DNA from 2 places in the Shewanella sp. SW24 genome. Region 2 is predicted to be linked to the other one. Evidence: riboswitches for the same ligand, from Rfam matches in the RefSeq annotation. Region 2 holds a riboswitch; the other holds the start of a gene.

Region 1 (16,498 bases), on a different contig from region 2:
GCCGATTAACAACACTTTACGCAGTGATACCGCATCGCCATCGAGATAACGCACTAAAGTGGCGATACAGACGTGGAAACCAAACGAAGTAAACACTACGGGAATTGCCGCCATCCAATTGCTGGTCATAGACTCGGCAATCGCCCCAGTTGCCATGCTAGCAATACTGACTTCGGGCAATAAAAATAATACCACCACCACGAGCAATAGAATCATTAACGAAAATAGGAAACGTGAAACTTTATCGACCCAAGCAACACCTAGCGCCGCAAAGCCACCGAGCACCAGTGTAAATAACAACACTGCGACTTGATTATCGAGCACGATATCGAACATGTTCTTCGCTTTAAGCACTAATAACGAAGAACCGCCGGTGAGATAAGCCGCGGTCAAGGCAAATAATAAACTCAGGAAAGAAGCACCTTGAATTATTTGACCTTTTTTACCCAGTAACTTACCCGTAATAGCATGCACGTTATCCCCCACGCCAGTGCGTAAGTTAATTTCGAGCATAAGTAATGAGGTATAGGCGGACACGCCCCAAATAACGACGAGTAACACTAAAGCAGGGATAATACCTAAAGCCGCTGTGGCTAAAGGTAACGCTAACATACCTGCGCCAATGGCCGTCCCGGCAACGATGGCGATCGAGCCTAACATTTTTGAATTCACACAATAGTCCTGTTCAATAATTAATTATTATTTTATTTGAGTAAGATTTGAACCGATAAAGCCTTGCGTCTTAAATCGAAATAAGCGACACATCACTTAAAGCATCCAATCAGATCTCGACCTAGCAGATCAATTGGCCCCAATAGCTTTTGAATGTTTCAACCCAGTAGCCATTGAGGCTAACTAAATCGATTATTGAAAAATGGCATGACTTTCAATTGTGATAGCCCAAATTAATGTACCGATATAAGCATCGATTAAATAGATAGTTTGGGACATTAACAGAGCCAAACCCAGTGGGCAAGCCAGTTGTGAACAAAGAAGGGTAGCAAACGGTACGGTAACAACTTAATAGCGCTGTGATAAACGAAAATAAACAAGCCAACAAAATCGCTACCTTTGTTGAGAATACCTGTAATCTTGTATTAGGCTCGAATCAAAATAAAGCCGGTCTTTTTCCATCCGATGCAGACAAAAAGGGCTTAAACACACGGATATGTTTAAGCCCAATGACACCTTTTTGAAGCTAGGTTAGCTCAAAAAGTTAATTTACAGCTCAGTCCACGCCATAGCCCAAGAAGCGCCAACACCTGGCTCAAATCCTGTGGCAGAAGCCGACCACTGCACGCAATAGCCGCTATAAGGGAATGGCTTGCATTGATACACTTTGCCATTTTTAGGCTGTAACACTGTAGTACCTGCAACGTAACCTTTCACGCCTGCTGGGAATACAAAATCAGCTTCTGGTGCAGGAGCTTGATCCTTTAAGAAGAGATCAAAGTTCTGCTGAATAACATCACCTTGTTTAGGCTCAGCTTTTACCTGCAAATGATAATGCCCAGCTTTAGGCTCAACGACGTCTAACACTAAGCTCGCGCTGGTATTGTTAACAGTTTGGCTCACAAAACCTGACGCGGTGCCATCATGGCTAAACAAATACGCTGACACTAGCATCTCAGCGTTACTGGTTACATCAAAGCTGACCTTCGCCGCACCATCGATAATTTGATAATCGTCGGCAAGTGAAGTGACTTCTAAGCTGTTGCCCGGAGCAGGAGCTAAATCAAATCCGACTTCGACACGCTCAATACCTGAGTTTTTCGCTGTAAAAATGTCGTTTTTGCCATACACAGGCTCAATCACACCCGATGCATTTTTTTGTCCCGCTTTTAACTGGGACTGCTGGGCGTTAATTGCGCTCGCTAATAGGAAAGGCCAATTTTGTTTATCACCTTGAGTCGCATCGCTAATGGTTATGACTGTTTGCTTAGCCGCTTGCTCACCATTGGCGTCAAACACACGGGTCATCACTTTATCGCCTGCTTTTAGATCGAGTGACGGATTGATATCCCCCACATCTTGCCATTCACTCGGCACAACAGGACCCGAGCCCAAGTTCACATCGATAGCATTGTAGAAACTATTCGTCGTATCTCCCACTTCCCACACGGCCAAGATCACTTGATAACCACTGCGACCTTCTGGCACATAGCAGTCATGGGTGACTAACTTAGGCGGCTGTTCCATACCACCATCAACTACGCAAAAGGGGGCTAAGTCAAAGCTCGCTCGGCTCAAAGCTTGGTTTGGGTTCCAATCTTGGCGAGTTAAATAGTAACGCCAATTACGGGTGACATGATTTGCTGTGAACTGCCAACTGAACTTATTCCAGCCCGCTTTAATATCCGTCTTTGCCCAACGGCTCGGACTTTGTTCATCCAAAGGTGAAAAAGCACCATTGCCAGCACTCGCCAATTTGCCATCAGCAGGACCTGATTCAGGAAAACCCGATGGCCCCTCAACACTTTGCGGCTCCCATTGCACCGCACCACAATTGGCATTTTTACCTGTTTTACAGGCATATGAACGCGATTCAGGTGCCACAACATAACCGTGCGCCTGCGCAGAGATACTCACAAACGCATTCATCGCCATTACTGCCGCGGCCAATAAACTCAATTTAGAAATAGGGGAAAAAACAGTAGGATTTGCCACTTTAATGCACTCCATTGATTGCCTATCATCCTAAACATAATGATAGGCTTAGATATAAAAGTGGTATTTGGGCAAACAACAGCATTAAACAGCAGTCGTTTATCTTTCACAGAAATCGAATTCTGCGGCAACTCCGCTATCTTAGTTCACTAAAAAATCCATTTACAACCTTAGACCGGAAGCTTTGCGTCCTAACTTTTCAATTAGTTTGCCAAATACAGTCGTTATCATTGAGTCACTACGAGTTAACAGTATGTAACCAAGTAGAAATGACTTGGCTAAATTAGCAACAAAAGACAACGTTGTCAAAAAATAATTCATTTATATTCATTGAGTTACAGAATGTGAATCGGTATTTTTCTGACACCTGTCAAAGATTTATCAGCACCGACTGTTATAAACTCGTGCTTGAAACTAAATCTTACCTAGGTATAATGCCCACCTCGCTTCGGGGGAGTAGCTAACTGGATTTCGAGCCATCGTCATCTAGGGTGAACATCAACATACTTGGCAACATGCCATGGTGTTCACAGCAAATCATAGATTTGCCCAGCAAGACCTGAGCACAATGACCGCACCTAGGGGTGGACGGTTTATTGTGCTTATGTCATAACCACCCCTAAAGGATCACACTTGGAAGCCCTACTTGCCTCAACCTTTACGGTTGCTATCGCCGAAATTGGTGATAAAACTCAATTACTTGCACTAATCCTCGCCGCAAGATTTAAAAATAAAACCGCCATTATTTTAGGTATTTTGCTGTCGACATTATTTAACCATTTTGCCGCAGCTTGGATTGGCCAATGGGCCATTAACTGGGTAAGCCCAGATCTTGCACGTTATTTAGTGGCCGCGTCCTTCTTTGCAATCGCTCTTTGGGTGTTAATCCCCGATAAAGTCGATGCAGAGGAGAGTCGTTTCTATAAAATGGGTCCCTTTCTCGCCACCTTTATCCTGTTTTTTATCGCCGAAATGGGGGATAAAACGCAAATCGCAACTGTGGTATTAGCCGCAAAATACGATTCATTAACTATGGTGGTTGCTGGCACAACCTTAGGCATGCTGCTTGCTAACGTACCCGTAGTGATCGCAGGCCACTTCAGCGCCGAAAAATTGCCTATGTTGTGGATACACCGTGGCTGCGCCGTATTGTTCGCACTCTTAGGCGTAGCAACACTGTTCTTCTAAGAATCGAGGCAGGGGTTTTGCTGCAGAATAAAATCTCTTCACGCAATATTTTATTCTTTTAAACCTAACCGTTTTGCAAGTCGGTGCAAATTACCTGTATCGATTTGCAATATTCTTGCACACGCAGCCCAATTTTGTTGATTCGCGGCTAAAACTTGACGAATAAGTTGACGCTGATATCTCTCAGTCGCAGCCTTAAGCCCCAGCATAACACTGGAATTATCTTGCGATTGTCGCTCAGGATAGGCCGACTCAGACCTAAATGCTAATTCAATGGCTGGCGTTGCGGCATCTGATGGCCTATCTTCGTCGACTGTTCTGTGTGCTTGATTCATCAAAGAATCGAGCTGAAAATGTTTATTACTTAAGCTGATGTAAGTCGTTTTTAGCTCGGCTTTCGCCAACACCGCAGCCCTGTGTATCGCATGCTCTAGCTCACGCACATTACCCGGCCATGTGTATTGCTCTAATAACTGCTGCGCTGCGGGTGTGATATTGATATGGGTGAGTCCTAACTTCGCTTTACAACGTTCAAGAAAAAACCCTGTCAGCATAACAATATCTTGCCCACGCTCTCTTAATGGTGCTACGTGGATAGGAAATACGCTCAACCTATGGTAAAGGTCGAAACGAAAACGCCCTTCCGTTGCCTCTTGGTGCAAAATTCGATTAGTGGCGGCAATAATCCGAGTATTAACCTTTAGGCTCTTATCACTGCCAACTCGCTGTAATTCACCGTATTGTAAAACCCTCAATAACTTAGCTTGCAGCCCCAAAGGAAGCTCCCCGATTTCATCTAAAAACAAGGTCCCCTTGTCAGCGAGTTCAAACTTGCCTTGCCTATGACTGATCGCCCCCGTAAATGCCCCTTTTACATGTCCAAATAACTCGCTTTCGGCGACGGACTCCGGCAGTGCTGCGCAGTTCAAATAGATAAGTGATTTATCGGCTCTGGTCGATTGATTATGTATCGCCGCGGCCACTAACTCCTTACCCACACCGGTTTCGCCGGTAATTAATACCGATAAATCAGTGCCTGCCACAGCACTTATCTGCTGCTTTAGCGATTGGATCTGTGTGGATTGTCCTATGATCTCCTGCTGACTAGCAGGACGATTGAGCACCTCAGTGCCATTGGAAACTTCAACAACTTGGGATTCTAGCTGTTGCATCAATAACGCAGTATTAAGACTGGCTGCGGCCAGTGCGCTGATCACACGCAACTCGCTATCACTAAAACCATCAAACTGATGAGGGTTGAAACCATCAATGGTGAGCGCCCCAATTAAGCGATCGTTCGCGATTAGTGGTAAACCAATGCAAGCATGTACATGTAAGTTCGCACTATGATGTGAAATTAAACCATCATACGGATCGGGAAGTTCACTGTCGGCCGGGAAACGAACCACATCGCCAGCACGGGCGATAGCCTCTAATCTCGGATGTTCACTAATTTGAAAGCGCCGCCCTAACACTTCGGCAAAGAGCCCATCTATCGCCAAGGGGACAAATTGCTGCTCCCGAAATGCCAATAATGCCGCAGCATCACAATTGACACGCCGCCTGACCACTGCCAACAAACGCTCAAATCTGTCTTGCGTCGACACGCCGACAGTTAAATCTAAGGCTAACTGAGTTAAATCAGCATGGGCACTCATAGCACATCCACAGTCAAATAAAGTCATATTGACAATAGTGTAATGTCAATTTGACTAATATCAAATTGTCATTATGACATCAGCAAGTGATTTAAAATGTTGAAATACGCTAATACCAATAAAAATCAAAACCTTAAAATATTGGCATAGTGAGTGCAATAAGAGATTTAACTAAATAAGCAAGATTTACGTAGCGCATTCATTATTAATTATCACAGGTGTATTTATGACTATTCATGTAAAAAACAATATCCACTGGGTGGGCCAACGCGATTGGGAAGTGCAAGATTTTCATGGTACTGAGTACAAGATAACTAAAGGCACAAGCTACAATAGCTACCTTATCCGTGAAGAAAAAACCGTGTTAATTGATACAGTTGATCATCGGTTTAGCCAGCAATTCTTACAAAATCTTGAAGCTGAAATTAATTTAACCGACATAGACTATATTGTGATGAACCATGCAGAGGAAGACCACTCAGGCGCCCTGACTGCATTAATGGCCAAAATTCCTAACACTCCAATTTACTGCAGTGAAAATGCGGTCGACTCCATTGTAGGACATCACCACCACCCAGAATGGAATTTCATTACCGTAAAGACAGGGGATAGTTTAGCGATAGGCAATGGTAAGCAACTGATATTTATCGAAGCACCTATGTTGCATTGGCCAGATAGCATGATGACATACCTCACCGAAGATGCGGTTTTATTCAGTAACGATGCCTTTGGCCAACACTATTGCGACGAACATTTATTCAATGATGAGGTTGATCAAAATGAATTAATGGAACAATGCCTACGGTACTACTCAAACATTTTAACGCCCTTTAGCAGCCTAGTAACGGCTAAAATTCACGAAGTATTAAGCTTTAATTTACCTGTAGATATGATCGCAACTTCACACGGCATTGTGTGGCGTGATAATCCAGCCCAAATTATTCACCAATATTTAGCTTGGGCCGACGCTTATCAAGAAGACCGTATCACGATTTTCTACGACTCCATGTCCAATAATACTCGCATGATGGCCGACGGTATTGCTCAAGGTATCCATGATGTTGACCCCAATGTAGCGGTAAAAGTGTATAACGTCGCACGTCATGATAAAAACGAAATCCTTGCACAGGCATTTAGGTCAAAAGGTATTTTAGTCGGCTCATCCACCATGAATAATGTGATGATGCCTAAAATTGCCGCCATGCTTGAAGAAATCACGGGCCTGCGTTTTCGCAATAAAAAGGCGGCAGCTTTTGGTAGTTATGGCTGGAATGGCGGCGCAGTCGATAGAATTCACACTCGTTTGATGGATGCTGGTTTTGAAACCTCGGTGGGATTAAAAGTCAAATGGCGTCCCGATCGAGATGCGATGCAAGAATGCCGTCAGCACGGCCAGCGAATCGCGCGAGAATGGGCATTGCGGCCCCTTGATAGCGCTAATAGTCGCTCTATCATTAATCAAGTCATGTCAAAACCTAGCCAAGCCACCACGGCCAGTCAAACAGCTGAAAATACTGCAACTAATAACGTCCCTGTGACGGCACCGATTGCAACAAAAGCGTGCGAATCAAATGATACACAATCAATGATTTGCACCGTTTGCCAATGGGTTTACGACCCTGAAAAAGGAGAACCTAATCAAGATGTCATTGCTGGCACACCTTGGACTCAAGTGGCCGAAGACTTCCTCTGTCCCGAATGTGGCCTAGGTAAAAGCGTTTTCGCTGTCATAAAAAATGAGGTGACTAATGTCTAAACCTATCGTCATTATCGGCAGTGGATTCGCGGCATATCAGCTAGTCAAAACACTGCGACGTTTAAACCGCGAACAACCGATTACAGTTATCACAGCCGACTCTGGTGACGAATACCATAAACCAGATTTAAGCCATGTGTTTAGCCTTAAAAAAATGGCGTCAGACCTCATAAAATTGACCGCGACTGAATTTGCACATGAGCAACAAATTGATGTAATAAATCACTGTGAAGTCATAAAAATAGATAAAGTTCGTCAGGTAGTCTGTTGCCATCAAGGACGCGAAATTGCGTACAAAAAATTAGTGCTTGCCACGGGTGCACGACCCTTTATTCCGCCTATAGAGGGGGATGGCGTCGATATCATCCACACAGTTAACAGCTTAATGGAGTATCAGGCCTGCGAAGCAGACATCCATGGCGCGAGGAGAGTACTGGTTATCGGTGCTGGTTTGGTCGGAGTTGAACTGGCAATGGACTTAGCAACTGCGGGTAAGCAAGTGTTTTTGGTCGATCCACAAGCGAGCTTAATGCCGAATATGCTACCCGAAATGTTAAGCCACAAACTGACCGCTGTACTAACGCAGCATAACGTCACAGTGCAATTGCAAACCCGAGTCAGCCAACTGCAACACCAAGATGGCAGTATCTCTGTGTGCCTAGATAATGACCAGCGGTTTATTTGTGATGCGGTTATCTGTGCAGCGGGACTTCTCCCTAACAATCAACTTGCCCAGCATGCGGGGCTAGAGGTCAATAAAGGTATCGTCGTTAACGAATGCTTACAAACCAACGATGCCCATATTTATGCGCTAGGTGATTGCGCCCAAATCAACGGCCAAAATAGGGCCTATTTGCAACCTGCGTTACTGAGCGCCAATGCACTGGCGAACACATTACTGAACCAACCGACAGCAGTGAATTTTCCCGCCATGCTCATTAAAGTGAAAACGCCACTGTTACCTATGCAACTCAGCGGTATAACAGTGAATGGCGTCCATCGCTGGCAAGTCGATATTGATGCTCAAGGAAGCTGTATTAAAGCATTCGACGTGGATGAAACATTTATAGGATTTATCGTAACCGAGGATAAAATGCAGCAAGCATTTGGATTGTTAAAGCAGCTAAATAGCCCTAACGCGGCACTCATCGCGGCCTAAGAGCATATTAACGAGAATGTTAATATTATTGTCGCTGATAATAAAAACTGAGTAGAGGCTTTCTACTCAGTTTTATCGTTTCTACTATTATTCAAACATTCGCAACAGCAATAGTTTAAAGACCTAATGCCAGTTTAATACGTTGTCCGTAATCCGCATCGGCTTGAGTAAAATGCGCCACCATACGTTGCTGCACATCTAAACTCGCTTGACTTAATGAACCCGAAATTGTTGCCACTAGGCGCGCTTTCTCAGCTTCAGAGAAGATGCGATACAAATTACCCGCTTGGGTATAATCGTCTTGGTTATAACGACTGTAACGCGCCGCTTCACCTTCTAAACGCAATGGTGGTTCGCTAAAGTTTACTGGCTCAACCAAGGCATCAGCAGTGCTGTTCGGGCCATAGTTTGCCGAAGCGTCGCCACCAGTTTGACTGCCATGATAAGGACATTGTGTACCCGCCATCGCACCTGCACGTTGATGGTGATTTGCCTTAGCGGCATGCGGGCAATTCACTGGCAATTGGTTGTAGTTAGCACCAATGCGGTAACGCTGCGCATCGGCGTAGGCAAATAAACGTGCTTGTAACATCTTGTCTGGTGAAGCCCCGACGCCTGGGACCAAATTACTAGGTGCTAATGCCACTTGCTCAACTTCAGCAAAGTAGTTTTGTGGCAGACGATTCAGCTCTAATACACCAATCTCAATTAATGGATAGTCGCTATGCGGCCAAACCTTAGTTAAATCAAATGGATTGATATGGTAAGTATTGGCATCCGCCTCAGGCATAATCTGCACATTAACCGTCCAACGCGGGAAGTTACCATCAGTAATCGCAACCACCATATCGCGCTGCGATGAATCGGGATCAATCCCTTTTAATTTATCAGCCTGTTCATTGGTTAAGTTGACCACGCCTTGCTGCGATTTAAAGTGGAACTTCACCCAGAAACGCTCGCCCTTGGCATTCCACAGCGAGAAAGTGTGTGAACCATAACCGTGCATTTGACGGTAGTTCGCCGGAATACCACGATCCGACATCAAAATGGTTACTTGATGCATAGCTTCAGGATTCAATGACCAAAAGTCCCACATAGCCTGCGGATCTTTTAAGTTTGTCTTAGGATTACGCTTTTGCGTATGAATAAAGTCTGGAAACTTAATCCCATCTCGCAAGAAAAAGGTCGGCGTATTATTACCCACGATATCGTGATTACCACGGGCAGTATAAAAACGTAAACCAAAGCCACGTGGATCGCGCTCTGCGTCGGCAGAACCCATTTCTCCACCTACGGTTGAGAAACGAATAAAGGTTTCGGTTTGCTTACCAACACCATTGAAATGGTCAGCAATGGTGTAATCGCTTAAATCTTTAGTCAGCGTAAATGTGCCGTAAACCCCAGTACCTTTAGCATGCACGATACGCTCAGGAATACGCTCACGGTTGAAATGGGCTAACTTTTCAATTAAATGCCAATCTTGTAATAGCAGAGGACCACGTTCACCCGCCGACAGTGAGTTTTGATCGTCGGCCACTGGGGCGCCGTTTTGGCTCGTTAAGTACTGACTTGTTTGATGTTGACTCATGCCCTGCTCCTTAGTCTTGATTGCTGGTTAACCAGGTTTCAATTAAATCGTAAATGGTGGCCATGGTTTATCTCCTTGGCTGGCGACGTGTTGTCGATAGAGCAAGAATAGAGAATTACCAATTGAGAATAAAACGATTAAACTAGATTCATACAATCTAAAAAAAAGATTAAAGATAAGTTTGGCAAGACAGTTAATGAATTACACAGACTCACAGCCAATGGTCCGCTCACATCACTTAAGATGCTGTTGAAAAACCAAATAGCTGCTCAGGACAATGGAGCGAAGTGCGGTGCGAGAAAGTGGAGTTAAGCTGATACACTGCCATTAACTGCTGGATAAGTCGGCTTCACGATAAAGCTTAACCAAATAATAAGTGTCAATCAGCACGATAAAAAAGTTAACTAAGGCAACAGGATAAGCCCCAATTGCCACACCGTAAGCCACAAATAAAGCCGCACCAATGAGATTCCACCAGCGCAGTTTCTTAATGTTTGACATCATCAGTGATATTGCAACGACCACTGAAGCTAAATAACCAACCCATTCCCAAATTGTAGCGTTATCCATATCCAATCCTTATCTATATATTATTTAAATCAAACGATTGATACGCCATTCACACCACAGGCAATAAGCTGGCTCATTGCATTTAGCGTTTAACGACAGCCGCCGTCATCCGTGAAATACAAGTCAGTTCACCCGCGCTGTTGTGGATTAAAATCTCCCATACAGAGCTGCGTTTCCCGAAGTGGATAGGCTTAGCCGTGGCGGTTAATACCCCATTACGGGAAGCCCGTAAGTGGTTAGCGTTAATTTCTTGACCGACACAATAGTACTGCTCAAAATCCACCGCGAAATTTGCCGCATAGCTGGCAACGGTTTCAGCAAGCGCGACATTCGCGCCACCATGCACTATGCCCAAAGGGTTATGCACCGCCGGACTGGCTGGCATAGTGGCCTTCATGTAATCGTCGCCAATCTCACTGATCTCAATTCCTAAAGTCTGCATCAAGGTGCCTTTGCCACCCATACCGGCGTCTAAACGCGCGCAATCCTCTAACGTTACAGCTCTAAACCAAATACTCATTGCAACTTCCTAGTCAATAAAACCAATCAGCAGTTTACTGTGAAGTGGATGAAGTTCAACTAGTTTACTCTTAGCTGGTCACATCAATATCAGCAAAAATAAGGCTCAAGCTAACCAAGATTTAGTGGTACTTAGCTGACTAAACCAGACAAGAAATAATCCCCACACCACGACTACACTTGGCATAATTAACGCGTCAGCTCCTAGCACCACAGCCGCTTGCTGAATGCAAAATACATAGGTCATTTGCAACAAAATAGCGATAAGCGAGGCGACCAGCACTTTATAAGCAATTAATTTTCTGAATAACAATAATAGACATCCTAGAACCCCTGAAACCACGGCAAAGCCAAACACAGCATCAATCCAAATTGGCGTCGTTTCATAGAGTTTAATTTGATCTGGGCTCATCTGTGCGAGTGCATCTGGCGTCATAGTCATTTGCATCACAAAAGCCATCAGCCCCATGATATTCCACAACAAACTGAGCGTTGCGACAAAGTAAAACCAGAGTGGCGCCTTGATATTCATGGTTTTCAGCGGATTTGAGGTGGTATCCATACTCACTCCTAATAAAAACTGAAAAAAAGAGATAAAAAAGGGATGGTTAACCATCCCTTTGTTTCAGTCTAGCTCACAAATTGCACTTGTGAGTTAACCCCATGTACAGGTTAACGGCGACGACGCTGCAAACCAAACAAGGACATCAGTGCTAAACCTAAATAACCTAAAGCACCGCCATCATCTTTAGGCTTTGGCTCAGGTTTTGGCGGCACTACTGGCGCAGGATAACTTAAAGCAACAATCACAGGATCATGATCCGATGCAGAAAAAGCATTTTCAGATTTAGCCAGATCACCAGAGAACTTCTTACCGTATTCAAACAGGCTAGATTCCACTGAGTTGATATGCCAATCTTCAATATCCACTAAACGTTTAGCTAGGCTAGCATTGGCTAAAGCATGATCTAAGTTACCTAACTCGCCGTTATAGCTATAAGAGAAAGTGCTTGCACCGTGGGCTTTCGTGTTCAAGTTGATAAAGCCATAACCTTTTTCAATCTTGCTGCCTTGGCGCTCAAACACTTTGCCGTCGAGCGTCGTCCACGAAGCGGTTAGGATGTCACGCTCTGACTTGCTCGCATCGAAGTCGGTTAGTACACGGATAGGATCCTCCATACCATAGGCATTCATATCACCGATGATCAGTAAGTCGCCTTTCACGTCTTTTAGCGTTTCACCCAAGACTTTAGCTGCAGATACGCGGAAAGCATTACACTTGCCCTGTTGATCCGCAGGATCAACTGACTCTTCGAAGTTAGCCCAATCTTCTAAACAGCCTGAGCCTTTAGATTTCAAATGGTTAACGACTACGGTCAGAGACTCATCATGGATTTTAAAGGTTTGCGCTAAGCTGTGACGTTGATAAGCATCATTGCCAGGGTTAGCCTCAGTTTTGCCATCTTTAGTACGAGTCACGCTGCCAGCACTGGCGTGCTGTTCTGGAGTACCGATAACTTGTGCGGCCCCCGCTAAAGTCACTTTACCACCACGGTATAACATGCCGACAGTGATCGCATCTGTGCCAAAGTACTTGCCGTCATACTTATCAGCATCGGTGATTTCAACAAAGCTATAGGCGTTTTCAGGCGTCTGCTTGTCATTTAGTGCATCGACTAAATCCTTAATAGCACTCTTCTCACCAAAACCGTTGTTAGCAATTTCCATCAAACCCACGATATCGGCGTTCATAGCAGTAATAGCGCTAACGATTTTAGTACGTTGCAGCACCATTTCTTCCAGCGTTAGGGCGCCACGGTTACTGCCTGATGGATTGGTATCACCACCATCAACATCGTTAAAGAAGTTCAGCACGTTAAAGCTAGCCACGCGCAGATCACCCTTAGTTGCAACACTTGGGGCTTCGGTTCTATCGTCACCACGGATAAAATCACCCGCTGTAATAGTATTAGTCGCTACTAAACGATAAGCGCCGTAGCTGTAACCAATCACACCTTGCAGGTTAGTCAGTTGATCGCCAACACGGATGTAACCCGTTTCCACATTGAAATCAGGGAAGTATGGAATAACACCATTGGCAGGCTTGTAATCGGATTCGATAAAGAGTTGGTTTTCGCGGTTAGATTTAACTAATGCCGTTGCTTCAGCAGAAAGCGCTGGATACAGCTGTGTAGGCTTCATTAAAGGCGCTTGATATGACACTAGCATGTTATTGCGACTACCCGCATAGTCAAAGCTGAAGGTACGGCTGATTTTAAGATCACTGCCCGCATCTAAGGCCACATTCATGCCTTCATAGCGCTCTAATGCTTGCGCTAAGGTTTCACCATCGGCCACATAGAAAGGCGCGGCAACAGGGACTTCACCCTTAGCGCCAACATCAAATTTCTTATCGGCTTTAATATCGATTTGAGTTAAGCCAAAGTATTCTTTCACTTTACCCTGCACACAAACTTCAACCCCAGGTTGAATCGCTTCAGGTGCCGCTTCACCTAAGAATACAAATACACCATCAGAGGTATACGGTGAGTTATCACCCTTAACTTCTTGTAAGTAAAAACCTTTAAACAAGCTTTCACCACGGGCAGTCACTACGCCACGCACTGTCACTTCGGCTTCAGATTCGAATGCCCCTGCTGGTACAAATGGGCTCGACTCGCCCGCACCTTGTACTTGATAAATAGGCACAATTGTAGCGCCAGTACAGCTAAAGAGCGGCACTTCTGGCTCAGCAGGCGTTTCTAGAGAACCTAAACCTGAGAAGGTGTCTTTAGGTAATTGTTCCCACTGGGCGGCATTAAATACTGTATTCGCCACTAACGCATCTAATTTACGTTTTAAGGTAACGTCTAATCCCCAACCCGTTGGCGTCGGCACATCACCAATAATATCGATGACGGCATCATCTTTCATTAAGGCAACTGCATCACCGCCATTAAAACTTAAACTACCAGAGTAACTATCAACCCCTTGAGCAACAGTAATAGTACCGCTAGTATTTAAAATAACTTTTGTCGATTTTGCCGCAATAGTTTGACCACCTAAAGCCACCATATCCGACGCAACAGTAGCACCATCTTTATAACGAACCAGTTTATAACCCGCGAGATCAATTGCCGTATCGCCGCTGTTATACAGTTCAATCGCTTTATTATTTGAGCTACCTTCAACATATTCGGTGATCATCACATCTGCGCTTGCCATCATAGGCAAAGCCGCTGCTACAGCTAAAGAAATAGCCGTTAATTTATTAACATTATCCATATCATCAACCCCATTATTATAATATTGCCGCTAACTTCTATTAACGTGCGAGCCGATTATTTCAGAGTTGAATGCGTAAAAAAAGAGGGCAAGATCGCACATTGCCAATGTAACACATTGATGAGTAACTAATTATAGACACTTCACTGTTCACCTGACAGAACAGGATGGTAAATCAAAAGTATTAGCCATGTAAAAACAAATAGTAAGATCAATACACATAAGCTCAAAGTATTTAGTGTCCTGCTCAAATAATAATCAATATTTTAATGTGATATTTTGATGATATTATTCGGTATGCAATACCTAATAAAATATAAGGAACACGGGTCCTTAAAAGGTAATGGATATAATTAAAACTTAATTTAGCATTCATTATTTTGAAATAAACATAACAATCAAACTTCTAAAGTTGATGATGGGTACCCTTGGTTATTGCAGCAGATTAATGTTGATAATGGGTATAAAAATGAAACATAGAGCCAGTCTGAGAACCAACGGCTGTAAGATAGTGAGCTCAATATTAAAACAATAATGTGAATTTTACAGACAAAAAAATACCGCTCATTTAGGAGCGGTATTTTCAATTGCGGCGTATTACACGTCGCAGCTAATCAATTACTTTTTAGCAGGTTCAGCTACTGGCGCCGCAGAAGCTTTCTCGATTGATTTCAACTCAACTTCGAAAATCAACGTAGAGTTTGGTGGAATAGTACCAGTATCACGTACGCCATAGGCTAATTCCGATGGGATCACAAACTTGAACTTAGCGCCAACAGGCATTAATTGCACGCCTTCAGTCCAACCTGGAATAACGCGATTCAAAGGGAACTTAGCCGCTTCGCCGCGTTTATAAGAACTATCAAACTCAGTACCATCAAGTAAAGTACCGACATAATCCACTTCTACAGTGTCTTCTGCGGCAGGCTTTTCACCCGTGCCTGGAGTTAATACTTCATATTGTAAGCCAGACTCAGTTGTCACTACACCAGGCTTAACCTTGTTTTCTTCAAGGAATTTTTTACCATCTTCGATATTTTTCGCAGAAATCGCTGTTGCTTGTTCCTGACGTTTATCGTTTAACTTTTTATCTAGACCTTGAAGAATGGTTTGCATTTCTTCTTCGGTTAAACTTAATTGGTCATTCAGACCATTAGTGAAACCAGTGACGATCAGAGTGCGATCAACTGGCAGGCCTAATTCTTCTTGCTCTTTGATATGGCCAGACATATAACGACCGATTGAAGCGCCTACACTGTAAGCTTCTTTTTGAGCTTCAGTCGTTAATTCAACATTTGTACTCGTAGCTGCTTTTTCTTCTTGATTACAAGCAGATAGGCCAATAATAGCCAATGCAACTAACGATAATTTATAAATCGATTTCATTAAAGCTTCCTCAGCATCCTCAAGCGGTTACAATAACCTAAGCGTGACAACTTTATACTAGTTATCTCGGTTATACCAACTAGATTCTTTATGGGTTAACAGTGATTAATGTCACTTGATCAAGTCTAAAGACAACAACTTAGGGAGCAAGTTCATGAAGAAAAATCTACTGCTGGTAATTTGCACAGTTTTTCTAATCGCTTGCCACCCCAAAGCAGAAGATATCAGTGTTCTCACAACAGAGCCCAGCTATAGCGCGAGCCTATCAAGTAATGGGCAATTCGCCTTAGTTGCCACTCAAAGTAGTGGAGTTCAATGCTGGGATCTCAGTACCCACACCCTCAAATACCAATGGATACATGGCGATATTAATACTGGCGTCACAGGTACAGCGATTTCTCCCAACGGGATATTTGCAGCATCGTTAAGCCGAGATTCAGTTGCTATGTGGAAAATAGCCGACGGTAAGCCTTTGGGCTGGTGGTCCTTACCTTCATCCGGTGAAAGTGTCGCGGTAGCAGATAATGGCGCACTACTTATTGGTTTAAATGATGGTTCAGTCATGTCGCTTAATGCCGAAAAATCTGCCTTAATCAAGTTTCTTGGACATAAAGAGCGCGTCAATAGTGTTGCCCTCTCTGCTGATGGCCGATTAGCATTAACGGGGTCAAATGATATGCAGGCGATTCTCTGGCAGGCACAAACTGGCCAACCGCTTCATA
Region 2 (16,498 bases):
ATGAGTTTGGATTATACGGCTAAAGCAGGCAGCGATATTTTATGTGTCGCCGAAGTGACACCAGAGCAATGGATTCCTGGCGATATGCTGGTCCCCGTTACCGCCTACGACACCCAAGGAGTGGTTGTGGTGAAAGGACATATCAAATTGTGGATTTCAGAAAAACCGCAAAAATAAACGCTTTGAATCAAGACTTACACTTAATATCAGCATTTAAAAAGGGAGCTTCGCTCCCTTTACTTTTTAACCTTCAGCCGTATTTCGCAAAAACATTCGGAGAACTGAATTGTGCGGCGCCTTGCTCGCTCACGTTTAGGTACGAACTGTTAGATACGAGCTTTTAAAATCGCAGCCCTATCGCAATATAGCAGCACAGTTATGCAAAATATTAAGCAAAATGGCTTGCAGTAAAACGCTCAATTAAACGGATAAAGTCGGCTTCAGCAAGCTTGGCACACTTTAAGGTTTGTTCATGGGATAACTGCACGTCCCCCAATCCTTCTGCCATATTGGTAATAGCGCACACAGCCAACACGGGCAAACCACAATGCGCCGCCGAAATCACCTCTGGCACCACGGACATTCCCACTACATCGCCACCGATGATTTGCATCATGCGGATTTCAGCCGCGGTTTCAAAACACGGGCCAGAGTAAGACACAAAGACCCCTTGATTCACTTCAATACCTGCAGCTTTTGCGACACTTAAGGCTTCTGATCTCAGGTCTTTATCATAAGCATTGGCTAGGCTAAAAAAGCGTGGACCGTAGTTATCATCATTTGCGCCCGTCATGGGCGTACCCGGCATAGTGTTAATGTGATCGCTGAAAATCACTAATGATCCCACGCCGATCCGCTCTGGCCGTAATGACCCCGCAGCGTTAGTCACGAGTAACAATTCACACCCTAAACGTTTGAAAGTACGCACAGGCGTCGTCATCACCTTCATGCTTTGGTGCTCGTAAAAATGCCCGCGGCCTTTCATGCACACTATATCGATGCCATGTAAGCTCCCGAGCACAAGCTCTCCAGAGTGGCCGACGACGGTACTCACAGGAAAGCCGTCTAACTCTTCATAGGGGATCACTACTTTGTTATCTAAATTATCGGCAAACGCGCCAAGCCCTGAGCCCAAAATCATAGCTGCACGGGGAGAGAAATTCGGTTTACGGGCTCGAATCGTCGCAAGGGCATTAATAACGGGATCATGGCTCATACAAGGTACCTCATAGCAAAGGAATGAAAGAGTAAACGCCCTCAGTATAAGCGGGCTTAGGGTTGTAAATAATCGCGATTAATCGCACTATTGTGCTGATAAAAATGACAATAACTAAAAAATGGTGAGCCTAAGATGAGCAAGATAAACGCACCTGAACTCGTCACCTTGAAGATGCTGCGGTATTTCCATCGAGTGGCTGAAGTGAAAAACTTTACCGCTGCCGCCGAGCAACTGCATTTATCGAAATCTCCGCTGAGCGCACAAATCAAAGAGTTAGAATCGCTCCTTGGCGTTGAGCTATTCACCCGCAGCACTCGTCAGGTCGAGCTCACTCCCTATGGCCAATTGTTAAAAGAGAAGTGCGAGCAAATATTCGAACTGGTGAATACCTCATTGGAACAAGTGGCTCAGCTTGGGCGACTCGATAGAAACCATATTCGGATTGGCATCATGAGCTCGCTTTTTTGGATGGGATTTGGTGACATACTGAAAAGCTTTCGCAAGCAATGCCCTGATAATGAGCTGATCTTTCAAGAGTTATCACCTGAAACTCAAAAAGTCGCCTTAGCGCATCAAGAAGTCGATTTTGGCCTAGTGCGCTACGCCGACACCTTAAATCTGCCGCACCTCATCGCCGAGACCATCACCAGCGAACCTATGGTGTTAGCGCTGGCAAATAAACATCCCTTAGCCAGACGTAAAAGCATCGACTTGAGTGAACTCAAAGATGAGCCCTTTACCTTACTCAGCCGTGCCAACTCCGCCTCTAGCGATTTGATTATCGCCAGCTGTCAGGCCGCAGGATTTATGCCGCAACTGGTACAGGAAATGGTCGAGCCCAATAGCTTAATGGCGATCATCGCTGGCGATAACAGGGTATCCATAGTGCCGCAAAGTTACGCATCACAGCCTTGGCCTAGGGTAAAGTTTATTAAATTAAAACAAACTATTCCCGCCGATATCTGCCTGATTTATCGGCCAGAAATGGCTTCTCTGCCGATTCTCGATAGCCTGAGGGACTTATTGAAGCAACAAATCAAAACCATTTAGATTGTCTCCCAAACGAGTGCTATGCTGAGTTTAATATTCAGGGTTCATATTTTAAGGATATCGGATATCAAGATGGATAAATTTTTAGCGGCAGCCATTGAAGAAGCCAAACAAGGACTCGCCGAGGGCGGCATCCCCATTGGTTCGGTATTAGTGATCGATGGCAAAATCGTCGGACGCGGCCACAATAAACGGGTACAAAAAGGCAGTTCAGTACTGCATGCCGAAATGGATTGCCTCGAAAATGCCGGCCGATTTAGCGCCGCCGAGTACCAAAGGGCGACCTTGTATTCCACCCTATCGCCCTGCGATATGTGCAGCGGCGCAGTATTACTTTATGGCATACCAAAAGTCATCGTCGGTGAAAACGCTACCTTCCAAGGGCCAGAAGCCTATGTAAAATCCCGCGGCGTGGATGTCACTGTGGTCGATAATGCCGAGTGCAAACAATTGATGCAGGACTTTATCGCCAGTAATCCCACACTCTGGAACGAAGATATCGGCGAGTAATGGTTCGACAGTCTTCTCAATCCGTTTCTGCATTTTTGTATTTCACTTTTTACGTTGGCGCTAATTCACTTTCTACCTTTCCTGTATTTTACTTTTTGTGTTGGCTGTATTTCATTGGAGGCTAGCGCCTGCTAGGCTAGCCCTCCCAAATTCCAGTGAAAAGTGGAACATGTCTACTAGCGAAAGGAACTCAGCTAACGTGTCAGCAAACTTACCTAAAGACCCTTGGTCAAGATCAGACTCCACGCAGCCTGTTGTAATGACGATACCCGCACAGCGTAATGCCAACCTCGATGCTATTCGCGGCTTAGCCGTGTTGGGGATATTTTTTATGAATATCTATTTTATGGGCATTACTTTTTTTGGCTATGCGCCCCATGAAACACAGCCGCTGTCGGATCACATTATCAAAGTGTTCAGTAACTTTTTCATCGAGGCACGCTTTATCAGTCTGTTTTCCATCTTGTTTGGTGTCGGGCTTTTTATTCAATATCAGCGATTTAGCGCCAAAGGCCTAGAAGCTTATTCCCTACTGCGATCACGTTTAAAATGGTTAATTGTATTTGGCCTACTCCACGGCATTTTTATTTGGTCAGGTGATATTTTATTCACCTATGGCATCAGCGGATTTTTAGCTTTGTGTTACAAAGATTTAAGTGTTGAAGCCCTTAAGCGCAAAGCGAATATTTTTATTTTAAGCGCCTTAGTTATCATTACGCTGGTTAGCCTTACGGGCAGCGATGAACCTTTCACTCGAGAATCGAGTCTATTTGCAGAGCAATACAGTGCATGGACCTCTGGCTATGCCGACCAACTATTACTGCAATTGATGCAAGTTGGCTATATGGCACTGGTGATCCCTTTTACCATAATGTGGTTTACGGCTGGCTTGATGTTGCTCGGAATGGCTTTGTATCAACAAGGGACTTTTGAGCAAGGTTTTAGTAAATCGGTACTGGTAAAGTTAGTGCTAGCAAGCGTAACGCTATCACTGCTTGATACCATCTTAAGTTTAACGAAAAATACTATTCTCGTTGCGTTTTCAGATGTGTTAATCATGCTAAGTGCTATTCCTATGGCGCTGATTTACATCCACATTATAGTTAAGGTTTGCCAGAATAATCCTAATATACTGACTTCGTTGCAAAATGTAGGCAAACTCGCGTTTAGTCTCTATATTCTGCAATCCATCATTGGCGTGTTAGTGTTTAGACACTTAGCTCCCGAATTGCTATTGAGCTTAGATAGATGGGGATACATGGCCATGGCGCTGGTTTATTCAGTAGTGCAATTACTGTTAGCCAGCCTGTACTTACGCTATTTCAAGCAAGGGCCGCTGGAGAAACTGTGGCGCCACCTCGTGTTAAAAAAATACACGGCATCACAAGAACACAAGCAAGCTTAAAAACACTGACACGAGATTAATACCAGATAATGACGAACAAAAAAACTACTAAAACGGGCAACAGCGCTTCACCTCAAACCAATCGCTCGCAAAAGAGTCGAGCACAAAGCGGTCGCGCTCAGAACAGTCGCACACAGAACAATCGCGCCCAAAGTAGCCGCACTCAAAAATCCAATACAGCCGCTTCAGGCTCAAGCCTTATGCCGCTGTTATTGGTGGTGATTTTTCTTGCTGGCTTAATCGGCGCAGCGCAGCAACATATGCTGCCAGTCGGGATTGCGGGCATGTACCTCACGCTAAGCCTGCTCACCTTTATCGCCTATGCCATCGATAAATCCGCCGCTAAACGTAATAAATGGCGCACTAAAGAAAGCACATTACATCTGCTCGCTCTCATGGGCGGTTGGCCCGGCGCTCTATTTGCCCAAAACCTGTTAAGACACAAGTCCATTAAAGCCTCATTTAGAAACGTCTTTTGGCTCACCGTTGTCGCCAACTTAGCCGTGCTGGGTTATGGCATAAAAACTGGCGCCGTAGATATGTTTATCTAGCAAGCAATGGATTCTATGAAAATCAAAAGTTTGTCACTAAAACGCTTTAACTTATTTTAATATAAAAACAAAAGGTTAAATTATGAAAAAATTTTTAGTTGCAGTTTTGGGTGTTGCAATACTATCGGGTTGTGCCGCACCTCGCTATACAGCAAAACCAATAGAAACAAATACTAACAATGTAGAAATAGTCATTATTAAGGATAAAGAAACACGTGACGGCTTCCAAGAAACAATGGAGACATGGCTAAAAGCAAATAATTACACCTACACAGTGCAGCCTGATGGTTCTAAACATGATTTAAATAAACTCACATTAGAATATGAAGGTAATTGGACTTGGGACTTGGCATTATATTTAAAAAGCGCTGAAATTAACGCATTTCAGAATGGCCAAAGAGTTGGCAGTGTTAAGTTTCAAGTACCCTATACTGCGAACCCGAGTAAGTTTGGTAATGCTGCGAATCGTATTAGCTATATGATGTCAGCTCTATTTGGTCAAATCACCGCTGATGAAGCAACAAAAAAAGTAAATGGTTCAAGCGATTAATATCATTGAAACCTTAACTAAAAAACAGGGTAATCATTGAATTACCCTGTTTAGTTTTGCACTGTTTATTATCTTTAAAACCAGCTCAACACGATACTGATAATCACGCCAGTGATCATCAATTGCATTAAACAAAAACCCATAATATCCCGCGCTTTTAAGCCTGCAATCGCCAGCACGGGCAGTGCCCAGAAAGGTTGAATTAAGTTAGTCCACGCATCTCCCCAAGCAACGGCCATTGCGACCCGAGCAACATCTGCACCTAAAGCTTGTGCAGCGGGTAACATAATCGGGGCCTGCACCGCCCACTGGCCACCTCCCGATGGCACAAAAATATTCACAATTCCTGCACTGATAAAGCTCCAAAATGGCAGGCTCTCGGCGCTAGCGATGGCCACAAAACCTTCCGAAATACTTTGAGCTAAACCCGATTGCACCATCACAGCCATAATGCCCGCATAAAAGGGAAATTGGATAACAATACCTGCGCCGCCCTTAATGGCCTCATTCAAACTGGTTAATAAACTGCGTGGTGTTTGATGTAACAGTATGGCGAGGAATAAAAATAAGAAGTTCACTAAATTGAGGTTTAAGCTGCCGCCCTGCACCCAAAAGTAATAACCTAAATATACAAGCCCAGCGCCACCGACGCTCCAGCCGAGTAAACGACTATTTTCTAACTTATCCGCAGGACGGCTTTCAGGCTGACGCTCGCTCATATTTGCAGGGTTAAGCTCTAACGCCGAAGAATCAAGTTCGGCGTCTTTGTCATCAAGGGCGCTTGGGTCAACATAAACACTGTCCTTATCTTCAGGCAACATAAAGCGATTCACTAAGGGCATGACCACAAACAGAATTGCCACTAACAATAAATTATAACTCGCGAAAATGGTGTCACTGGTAGGGATGATACCGATTTGCGATTCAGAGAAATGCCCCGCCGTCGCTATGGTTAATGGGATCGAACCCGCAAGCCCACCATGCCAAACCACAAAGCCGGAATAGGCGCTGGCGACCAGCAGCCGATAATCCACTTTTACTTTGCGAGCTAAGGCTTTGGCAAATAACGCGCCCACCACTAGCCCAAAACCCCAGTTAATCCAACTGGCGGCCAGTGACACCAAAGTCACTAAAATAATGGCTTGTGGTGCCGACTTAGCCAATCCAGCAATGGCATCGAGCAGCTTTTTAATCGGCGGCGAGCTTGCCAACATAAATCCTGCCACCAGCACTAACAGCATCTGCATCGAAAAACTTAACAGCGTCCAAAAGCCATCACCCCAATAATTGATGACTTCCAGCGGGGTTTTATGTTCGGCAACCACAGCAGCAATTAATACGACTAAGGTAAGTAAAAGCACGAAAATATAAGGATCGGGTAGATATCGGTCGACGAGTTTGACCAGAGGTTTTGCCGCTTTGTTTAACATAGACTTTCCTTGTTTATTATCTGAATTTTAGTTCTTATTTGTTTTTATTGAATTTTTATTGAGTCTTAAGCCCACAGATTAAGCGATCTCTAAAGCAGGATAAAGTCTTGAGGGAGTTTTTAACGGTTTGAACTGGTAGCACCAGATATCCAGCTCAACGCACACGCGAGTGCCGATAGCATCTGATGCTAAAAAACTGATAATATGGCAAAAATTAACTAAGGTGCTCTTTATATGAAAATGTTACTTGCCGTTGTGGTGATTGCTGGGGTGATTTTTTACTTCTTTACCTCGATGAACGGCCAAAAAGCCGCCCAAGAAAATATCCGTTTAGGCAATGAGTTTTTAACACAAAACAAAACCAAAGAAGGTGTGATCACCACAGCTTCAGGTTTGCAATATCAAGTATTAACTCAGGGCGATGGCACAGTTCATCCTAAAGCCAGCGATACAGTGACAGTCCATTATCATGGCACTTTGATTGACGGTACTGTGTTTGACAGTTCGGTTGATCGCGGCGAACCCATCGCATTTCCGCTTAATCGGGTGATTAAAGGTTGGACTGAGGGCGTACAGCTTATGGTTGTTGGCGATAAAATGCGGTTTTTTATTCCCAGTGAACTCGCCTACGGTAACCGTAGCACGGGCAAGATTGGTGGTGGTTCTGTGTTAATTTTTGATGTGGAACTGCTTAAGATTGATTAAATCAGTCTTCAATGAGTCTGTCTTAACGCATTCGGCTGTATTCATAAAAAAACCTAACGCTTAATAAAGAAAAAAGCCCTGAATCTTCGCAGGGCTTTATTTTTTAACCAATAATATCAAAATTTTGGATAATTACTGGCAGGTTGCCGCGCCAATATCAACCCATACTGCTGCAACACCCGGTACATCACCTTTAGTCCAGTAACTCGCCTTCCAAACACGACCGTTATAGCGAGTAGTTTGACCGCCGTTATACACCACACCCGCATCCCAACCGAGATCAACTTGGCTGAGTAGCTGCCATTGGTCTGCGGTGCGAGATGGCGTATTGCCCTGAGTCCAATACTTTGCTTTCCATACCAACTGACTATGACTCACAGTATTACCCGTGTTGTATACCACACTGGTTTGCCAAGCAGGATAGTTACCGGCATTGGGATCGGTTGCATCGCATCCACCGCCGACTACTTTTGGCGTCACGGTCAGATTAGTCGATGCGCTCGCATCTAAGGCACCATCGGAAACCAGCACGCTCAAACCATAGAGGGTCGCTTCGGTAACATTGGGGCCAGTAACTACTAACGTGGCACTATTTTGCCCGGTTGCCGACACGCCTGCGGGCACAGTCCAAGCGTAGGTTAAAGCATCACCATCTGCATCGGAGGCATTCACCACTATACTGACGGTTTTACCCGCTTCAACTGTCGCAGTCGGAGCCAGAGTCACTACAGGTGCTTGATTAGGCGTATCAGCCTTGTTGGTTACTGTCACTGAATCTGTGGCAGATAACCCTTCAGGATCCGTGACTTTAAGGCTAAAACCATAGGCGACATCGGTTTGGGTTGCTCCCAGTTGAATAGTCGCATTCGCCATATCTGCATTCGCGATGGCAACACTTGGCCCAGAGACTTGAGTCCAGAGATAGCTTAAGGCAGCGTTTTCAGGATCGCGCGAACCGCTACCATTGAGCGTCACATCGGCGGGACCTGTGACATTCACATCCACGCCAGCATTGGCAATGGGCGCTTTATTCACTGGCGGAGTGGTGCCTTCACCATGACCTAAACCTTCGTGCATGGCATTCAGAATGTCACCATTATCGGCATCAAGTTCCCACGCAAAAAGCCCACCAAGTTGATTAGAAAGCACATATTGCCCCTTGGCTTTAACTGAACGAGCATCATCGAAAGTGATTAAATCGCCAGTAGATGCCTTGAACAAAGATGGCGCCTCGGCCGTTTCGTCATAGCTGTAAGTCCAACCGCTTCCCATGTAGTCATTCGCTATCTGACGATAATCCACCACACCAGCTTCCCAAGTACCTTTTACTTTGCCCGTTGCCGTCCCCGTGAAAGGATTATTACCACTGTAGCCATTCACACCTGTCCAGCCGCGGCCATACATAGCGGCACCGACCACAATTTTCCCTGGGGTCACACCTTGGCCTAACAGCGCATTAACGCCATTAGCTGTGGTGTAACGAGTATTAGGATCCCAACTCGCTTCATACAGATTGGTTTGATGGCCGAGTTCAGTATTAGTCCAACCACCATTAAAGTCGTAACTCATCAAGAAGATGTAATCCATGTACTGCTGAGCAGCCTGATAATCGACTTTTTGAATTTTATCGTCACCAGCGCTAATCGCTGAGGTCAGCTCATAGGTACGACCCGTTTCGGCGCTTAGTTCATCAAGCATCGCCCGCAGTTCACGCATCAGAGTCACATAGGTTTCACCGTCATTGGCATTACCTAAATTTGGGTTAGCGCCATTCCCCCCTGGAAATTCCCAGTCGATATCAACGCCATCGAAGAATTTCCATGTCTGTAGAAACTCTTTCACCGAAGCGACAAAGATATCGCGCTTGGTTTTATCACCGAAGAAAAAGAAGGGATCCGAGAGGGTCCAACCACCGACCGAAGGTAAAATCTTCAAATCTGGATGTGCTTGCTTAAGTGCCATCAATTGACCGAAGTTACCTTTGTAAGGATCTGAATGCTCACTCACTCCCGCCTGCGGTATTTGAATCGCTGCCCAAGGATCGTGAATCGCAACTTTAAAATCACCACGACCACTACAGGCACGTTGCAACGCTTCGAAACTACCTTCGATTTCTTTCAAGCTATCATTGATGCCATCACCACCACAAATTGGGGTAAAGCCATATAAAATATGGGTTAAGTTTTGTGCAGGTATCTTATCGACCGGGAATTTACGACCGTATACGCCCCATTCGACAAAGTAACCGCCCACCACTTTGCCTGATTTATTAGCATAGGGACGGTTGTTTTCTTTTAGGGGAGCATTGAGTGGCACTAAATGGCTGCCGTCGGTATCAGCCACGAGGATTTGTTTAACATCACTCGCAGTACAACCATCGCTGTTACACAGTTGTACTTGCATCTGATAACGGCCGCCCTTGTTCACCTTAAAGTTAGCGGTTCCCGACGCGCCAGATGGGCCTTCCCAAACCACATTGCCGTTGAGCAACACTTGGGCTCTATTGCCCACATCGCCACTCCAAAGGTTCCAACTGACGGAGACATCGGCGGCATCTTTCACCGTAACTAATTGATTGTAAGCGGTAGCCGCTTGATTCACTTCAATAATAGCGAACTTAGTTTCGCCCCAACCTAAAGTCGGTTTACCGGGCGCCGCTGCAAAAACGCTGGCACTGATGGTAGATGCCAGCGCTGATGCCACTAGCAAGGCTGATGTTGAAATTTGAGTCTTGAACATGAGATATCCCTATTGAATTTTTATATGAATCAATAAGGCAAACAAAGCGTAGACAGGAAACAGCACTCTCTTAAAACCATGCAAAACGACTGACAACTGCACGAAGAAAAACCTGTGGTATCCCCGCTATCATAGGTACAGACGAACCCTTAGACCGGAGGCTTTGCGTCCCAGTTTTTCAACTGGTTTGCCTTTTACACACAATGACAACGTTGTCATTGCAAATATCAGCATAAGCGTAAGCGCAATAAAATTGCAACAAAATATTATCAACTGCGTTATTGGCTAAAATCGTAAATAGAACTAGTCATCTGATAAGAAAGGAATTATGCAAATTAAACTATCGCTAATATTTACTTTGGATAATGAGGATTATCTGAATACTTTAAAAATAAAAAAACAGGACTCGATATGCCAAAGGCATCATAAGTCCTGCTTTATATTTCACAATTTACGTCGCTTATGCAGCTAAAACTCAATCACTAAACATTCATGGCGCAAACCATTGTCGAGCAACATGATGATCCTTATGCGCGGGGCATTTATTATCCTTATGCACGGGGATAGTCCCTTGCGAGCATCACAGATAAACCGCGGCAAACCAAGGTTTCCATATCATCGACACGATTGATTTTCATCTCAGCTAAGGGCGCGCTCAATGCCATTTGCTTTAAGCTTTCGAGACAGCCTTTGTAGTAAGGAGCGCTATTCATCATACCGCCAGCAAGCCAAATTCGATTGGGATTAAATAAATTAACCGCCCACGCTAATCCCATGCCGAGATAACTGCCCGCGCGATATAAATCATCCTGAGTGGAGATTTTGCGGCTGCGTACTGAATCGCCACTGGCCAGTTGCTCTAAACTAAACTCGCCAGATTCTGTCATCACGCGACAAGGCCCCAACTCCCCCGCCACGCCCGTCGCTCCCGTAAAGACTTGTCCATTAAAGGCAATAGACATACCGATCCCAGTGCCGCACATGACCAATAACTCACAGGCATATTTGGCATCACAAGTCGCTTGCATACCCGCATCGATATCGTTGCAGATAAACTTAAGCTCACCCTGGGTTTTGACTGTATCGAAGCTCAATCCATTGAGTCCAGGTAAAGATTTACAAGAAACCAAACGATTATTTTGTACCAGTCCAGGTACGGCAATCGCTAGTTGGTAATGCTGTAAATCATAATCACGTTCAAACGCCGCGATTTGATTATTTAACTCTTCAATTTTAAAACCTTCACCTGTGGGGATTTTATATTGTTCTGTATGTCCCGCGAGATGAAGTTCGAACAGGGCTTTGGTACCGCCCACATCTATTGTTAGTATTTGCATCGCTTACTCCACTGATACATGTGCCCCACTCTGACCCCGAGTAGAGATGGCAAATGTTAGCATAGGGTCCAAATGTTAGCGATTGAATAAAACTTAAGTTGCTAATTTTTAAGGAACAAGTCCTAATTAAAACATGACCAACCTTTTATTTAATTCACTTTTCATGCTCAAAATCACATAAATAAATTAACAATAAACTCCATAACCTCAAGCGTCTTACCTGCACAAATTCACGATTGTATACAAAATCCTTTATTCGCTACCCTTGCATCTAGCGCGCTAGACTTGCGATAATCCGAGCCGGTTAAAACTCAAATCAACATATACCCAAGCTACCTGAAGATACGAGTTTCAGAGCGCCTAGGGTGCTTCAATTCAAGGCGTATCAATGACAGAATGTCGGCTGATGCAACACGGAAGTGAAGTGCCCTAGACGCTCCGTCCCGGCGGTTTTTAACGCACTTTATACTGCGTTGGTTATTTTTAACTTAGCCCACTAGGTCTGCAAATAACCGCCTTGCCTAAAGTGCGTTAAATTACCGCTGAATCCTGCATCTTCAGGTTGTTTGGGTATAAACCATTCATCCTTAGGCGATCTTTGCCTACCGACTCGCATAGCATGCCAGTCTCTATTGGAGCCCATATGTCACAATCAATCGCTAACCGTCTCGGTGCTATTCGTAACGAATTAACATCTGCTAATCTCGATGCTTTTATTATTCCCCGTGCCGACGAATATCTGGGCGAATATGTGCCGGCACATAACGAACGTTTGTACTGGGCAACCAACTTTACCGGTTCGGCGGGTATGGCTATCGTATTGAAAGATAAAGCCGCAATATTTACCGATGGCCGCTATACGGTTCAAGTTCGTTTGCAAGTCGATGCCACACTTTTCAGTTATGAAAGCCTAACCGATACACCACAAATTGAGTGGTTATGTGACACGCTACCAGCAGGGTCTCGCGTTGGTTTCGATGCGCGCTTACACACCTTAGCTTGGTATGAAAATGCCAAAGCAACCTTAAATAAATCCCAAATCGAATTAGTTGCAGTTGAACAAAACCCTATCGATTTGCATTGGCAGAATCGGCCAGCACCGTCGAACGCGCCTATCACTTTGTTTAGCAACGAGAGTGCTGGTAAAACCAGCCTGCAAAAACGCATTGAAATTGGTGCATTAGTAAAAAAAGCCGGTGGTGATGTCGCCTTAATCGCCGCCTTAGATTCTTTCTGCTGGCTACTCAATATTCGCGGCAATGATGTACCGCGCCTGCCCGTTGTACTCGGCAGTGCCCTGCTCCACGCCAATGGCGATATGCAGCTTTTCACCGATTTAAGCAAACTCCCAGAGGGCATTGAGGAGCATGTTGGTGCTAGCGTAAGCTTTAAGGGCGAGGCATCTCTTGCCGATACACTCGCCAGCATGCAGGATGTAAAACTACTTGCCGATCCGAATTCTGCAAACGCTTGGGCACAAAACATTGCCCGTGAGGCAGGAGCAAAATTAATTGCCGGAATCGATCCTGTCGCTTTACCTAAAGCGCAGAAAAACGCCGCAGAACTGGCCGGCATGCGTGCCTGTCATATCCGCGATGGTGTCGCCGTGAGTCGATTCCTTGCATGGCTCGATGCCGAAGTGGCAGCCAATCGCATGCACAATGAAGGCACCCTTGCGGATAAATTGGAAAGCTTTCGCCTAGAAGATGAGCGTTACCGCGAGCCAAGTTTCGACACGATTTCAGCTGCTGGTCCTAATGCCGCTATGTGCCATTACAATCACAACAATGGCACACCAGCCATGATGACAATGGACAGCATCTACTTAGTGGATTCTGGCGCTCAGTATATTGACGGCACGACAGATGTGACCCGTACCATTGCGATAGGTGAAGTGACCGATGAGCATAAAAAAATGGTCACGCTGGTGCTAAAAGGTCATATCGCGCTAGACCAAGCTCGCTTCCCAAAAGGTACTTCAGGCCAGCAGCTCGACGCCTTCGCCCGCCAATATCTATGGCAACATGGTTTTGATTACGATCACGGCACAGGCCATGGTGTGGGTCACTTTTTAAGTGTGCACGAAGGTCCGCAGCGCATAGGTAAAAATGTCAACGGTATCGCATTGATGCCCGGCATGGTGCTTTCCAACGAGCCGGGTTACTACCGCGCCGACGATTTCGGTATTCGCCTAGAAAACCTCGTCGTCGTTCAGCACTGCGAAGCACTTAAAGGGGCTGAGCGTGAAATGTATGAATTCGATGCGTTGACTATGATCCCTATGGATGCGCGCCTTATTGATAAGAGCCTGTTAACGCAAGGGGAAATAGACTGGTTTAATGCTTATCATCAGCAAGTCTTCAATACACTTTCTCCGTTGATGTCAGGGGATGAATTGGCTTGGTTAAATCAAGTAACTAAAGCAATTTAGCACTCCGCTGATAAATAGCGATTTAAGTCGTTATATTAGTCACTTACGCGCTATAAAATAGAACGCCCAAGGCAATTAGCATTGGGCGTTTTTTTAGCGCTATCAGTGTGTTTTAAAACCCACGCCTTATTTCAAAACCATGATTTCAAAACACGATTTAAAAACATGAGTCGCTAAACCATAGTAGGTTGTGCCATCGGCTGATAAGCATCATCCAGCGATGCTTTAGACAACACTTCAAAGTCCTGATGAATTGCCATAAAACAATCGACTAATTCAGGGTCGAAATGCTGACCTTTGCCTTCAATAATTAACTCGATAGCCTCTTGGTGGCTAAAGGGCCGCTTATAACATCGGGGAGAAGTCAGCGCGTCATAAACATCAACTAGGGCCACTATCCTCGCCGAAAGCGGAATATCTTCACCTTTCAAACCAAGGGGATAACCACTACCATCCCACTTTTCATGGTGACCCGAAGCAATATCGCGGCCCATCTGAATAAAAGTACATTGGGGCGCATATTCCAACAAACTGCGTAGCACTTGTCCCCCGATCACAGGATGAGCTTTAATTTGCTCAAACTCCTGCGGCGTTAATTTACCCGGTTTAAGCAGAATCGCATCGGCGATACCGACTTTACCTATATCGTGCAAAATGGCCGACAAACTAATGTCTTGAATATAATCTTCGTTCAATTCTGCAGGAGGATTGGCGGCCAGTAGTCGCTGCGACGCGAGCATTTTCGAATACTGCCGCATACGTAGCAAATGCGCGCCCGTTTCGTTATCTCTGTATTCGGCGAGTTTAGCTAAGCCTAATACGGTAGCTTGGCGTGATGCTAAGGTTGAATCGAGTGCGTCAGCCAACTTACCTAATAAATAAGTGATGGTTAACGTCAACATGGCATTGGTCACGATAAAATTGACCACGACAACGGCCCAAATACCGACACTATAACCTTGGGTTTCAGGCCAATTGAGCCAATTAAAATGATAGGCAAAACCAATCAATACCAAACTTAGCCCATTCAAACACTGGGCATATAAGCTGGCTCGATTTCCTAAAAAAATACCGACTAACGGCGGGAAAATAAATAACCAGAAAAAACCAGCTCCCGAAGGGCCAATCGCAATTAAAAAACCGATGCCGATAGCAAAACCCAGCAAGCAGCCACAGCCAAAACGCGTACTATCAGCAAGCTTAGGAAAATACAGTAAAAGCAGTAAAAACAGATAAGCCAGCGTATCAAATACCACCATAAACCAGAGATCGGCGATGACGCATAAATACACACTAGTGATATATACAGGCACGCAGAGAATCGCTAGAAAGCCAAATAAACGTTCAAAGATCAAACGTCGCCAATGTGGCAGTGCCGCCGCTGTTCCCAAGGACGCTGTGGCTAATTTAGTTACACCACGCCTAAGTGATATCGCCATGGGAAGTTCCTCTTATGTAGCATTCCCGCTGTGAGCTAATAAACTAGAAGAGCAAAATCAAGATACACCACTGAAGCAAGGAAAAATAAACCATCTTTTGTTGCCCATTAAAGAATAGACTAAGGCCAATAAAGCGCTCCATGAATACTGCGATATCAAGCCGAATCAACGACATTAGTCCAATATCATCGAACATAATTTATATTTAAGATGAATGACAAATACCCACTCAAGACATAAAAGAATAACCCTATACAAAATACTAGAATTAACGATTTAACAGGATAAACGCTCGTTTAACTCCACATTCTCACTACTTAAAAACTTTATATATTGCAATAGCTTATAAATACGACGAACGATTGATTTTCACCTGTCAGCCATGAGAAACCGCTCTCCTATACCCACACAAAAATGATACTCTTATCACATAACAAGCTTACTCCGATGAGAGTCAGCACAAGAAAATTCGCGCCTAACACCGCGTCCTGAACCCTAATGAACCACATCGGCCCTGAATGGACACACTAAATGAGCCAGAGTAACGCCTCAGCGAATAAAATAGTTAATACACAGAGATCAGATCAAGAAATCCGCTTAACACCACAAGATGAACTCATTTCCACCACTGATACTCGCGGTATCATCACTTACGTCAATGCCCGCTTTGCCGAAGTATCAGGCTATAGCGATCAAGAATTAATTGGCAGTGCCCATAATATGGTGCGCCATCCGGATATGCCGAGCGCCGCCTTTAAAGAAATGTGGGAAAAACTTAAGTCAGGCCAATCTTGGCGCGGCATAGTCAAGAACCGCTGTAAGAATGGTGGCTTCTATTGGGTTGATGCCTTTGTTTCGCCCTTGTTTGAAAACGGCACTATTATCGGTTACCAATCGGTGCGCATTCAGCCTCAAGCCGCCTACGTCACGAAAGCTAATGAGATTTACCAAAGACTCAAATTAGACAAATCCATTCCTAAACCCTTAAGTTTAATGCAAAAACGTATCGTATCTGCGGTTGTAGCCTCCACAGGTTTACTGATCGCTGGCTACTTTTGGGGCTGGGGCGTAATTATCGCAGGGGCAATTCTGATGAGTTTAAACCTCGCCATTTTCTACGATGAGGCCTTTC

What was found. Region 2 has a riboswitch for cyclic di-GMP ahead of L5M17_RS21130 (glycosyl hydrolase family 18 protein). Riboswitches for the same ligand answer to the same signal wherever they lie in the genome.
Region 1: another riboswitch for cyclic di-GMP. It lies ahead of gbpA (N-acetylglucosamine-binding protein GbpA); the one in region 2 lies ahead of L5M17_RS21130 (glycosyl hydrolase family 18 protein).

The regions. Positions count from the first base shown of each region.
Region 1 is NZ_JAKKSH010000002.1:304,619-321,116, forward strand. Features, by position in the region: gene L5M17_RS03110 (aromatic amino acid transport family protein) at 1-660, opposite strand, end outside; gene gbpA (N-acetylglucosamine-binding protein GbpA) at 1,222-2,667, opposite strand; cyclic di-GMP riboswitch class I at 2,791-2,890, opposite strand; gene L5M17_RS03120 (TMEM165/GDT1 family protein) at 3,301-3,855, shown strand; gene norR (nitric oxide reductase transcriptional regulator NorR) at 3,906-5,513, opposite strand; gene norV (anaerobic nitric oxide reductase flavorubredoxin) at 5,740-7,269, shown strand; gene norW (NADH:flavorubredoxin reductase NorW) at 7,262-8,428, shown strand; gene katB (catalase KatB) at 8,544-10,016, opposite strand; gene L5M17_RS03145 (YgjV family protein) at 10,344-10,586, opposite strand; gene L5M17_RS03150 (PaaI family thioesterase) at 10,669-11,106, opposite strand; gene L5M17_RS03155 (hypothetical protein) at 11,212-11,667, opposite strand; gene exeM (extracellular exonuclease ExeM) at 11,778-14,390, opposite strand; gene fkpA (FKBP-type peptidyl-prolyl cis-trans isomerase) at 15,009-15,776, opposite strand; gene L5M17_RS03170 (WD40 repeat domain-containing protein) at 15,931-16,498, shown strand, end outside.
Region 2 is NZ_JAKKSH010000039.1:13,309-29,806, forward strand. Features, by position in the region: gene L5M17_RS21085 (hotdog fold domain-containing protein) at 1-177, shown strand, start outside; gene xapA (xanthosine phosphorylase) at 389-1,216, opposite strand; gene L5M17_RS21095 (LysR family transcriptional regulator) at 1,352-2,269, shown strand; gene L5M17_RS21100 (nucleoside deaminase) at 2,342-2,779, shown strand; gene L5M17_RS21105 (DUF418 domain-containing protein) at 2,979-4,184, shown strand; gene L5M17_RS21110 (DUF1294 domain-containing protein) at 4,214-4,735, shown strand; gene L5M17_RS21115 (Sbal_3080 family lipoprotein) at 4,818-5,285, shown strand; gene L5M17_RS21120 (short-chain fatty acid transporter) at 5,360-6,715, opposite strand; gene L5M17_RS21125 (FKBP-type peptidyl-prolyl cis-trans isomerase) at 6,950-7,420, shown strand; gene L5M17_RS21130 (glycosyl hydrolase family 18 protein) at 7,553-10,159, opposite strand; cyclic di-GMP riboswitch class I at 10,273-10,361, opposite strand; gene L5M17_RS21135 (ROK family protein) at 10,711-11,496, opposite strand; gene L5M17_RS21140 (aminopeptidase P family protein) at 12,140-13,927, shown strand; gene L5M17_RS21145 (HD-GYP domain-containing protein) at 14,101-15,366, opposite strand; gene L5M17_RS21150 (methyl-accepting chemotaxis protein) at 15,898-16,498, shown strand, end outside.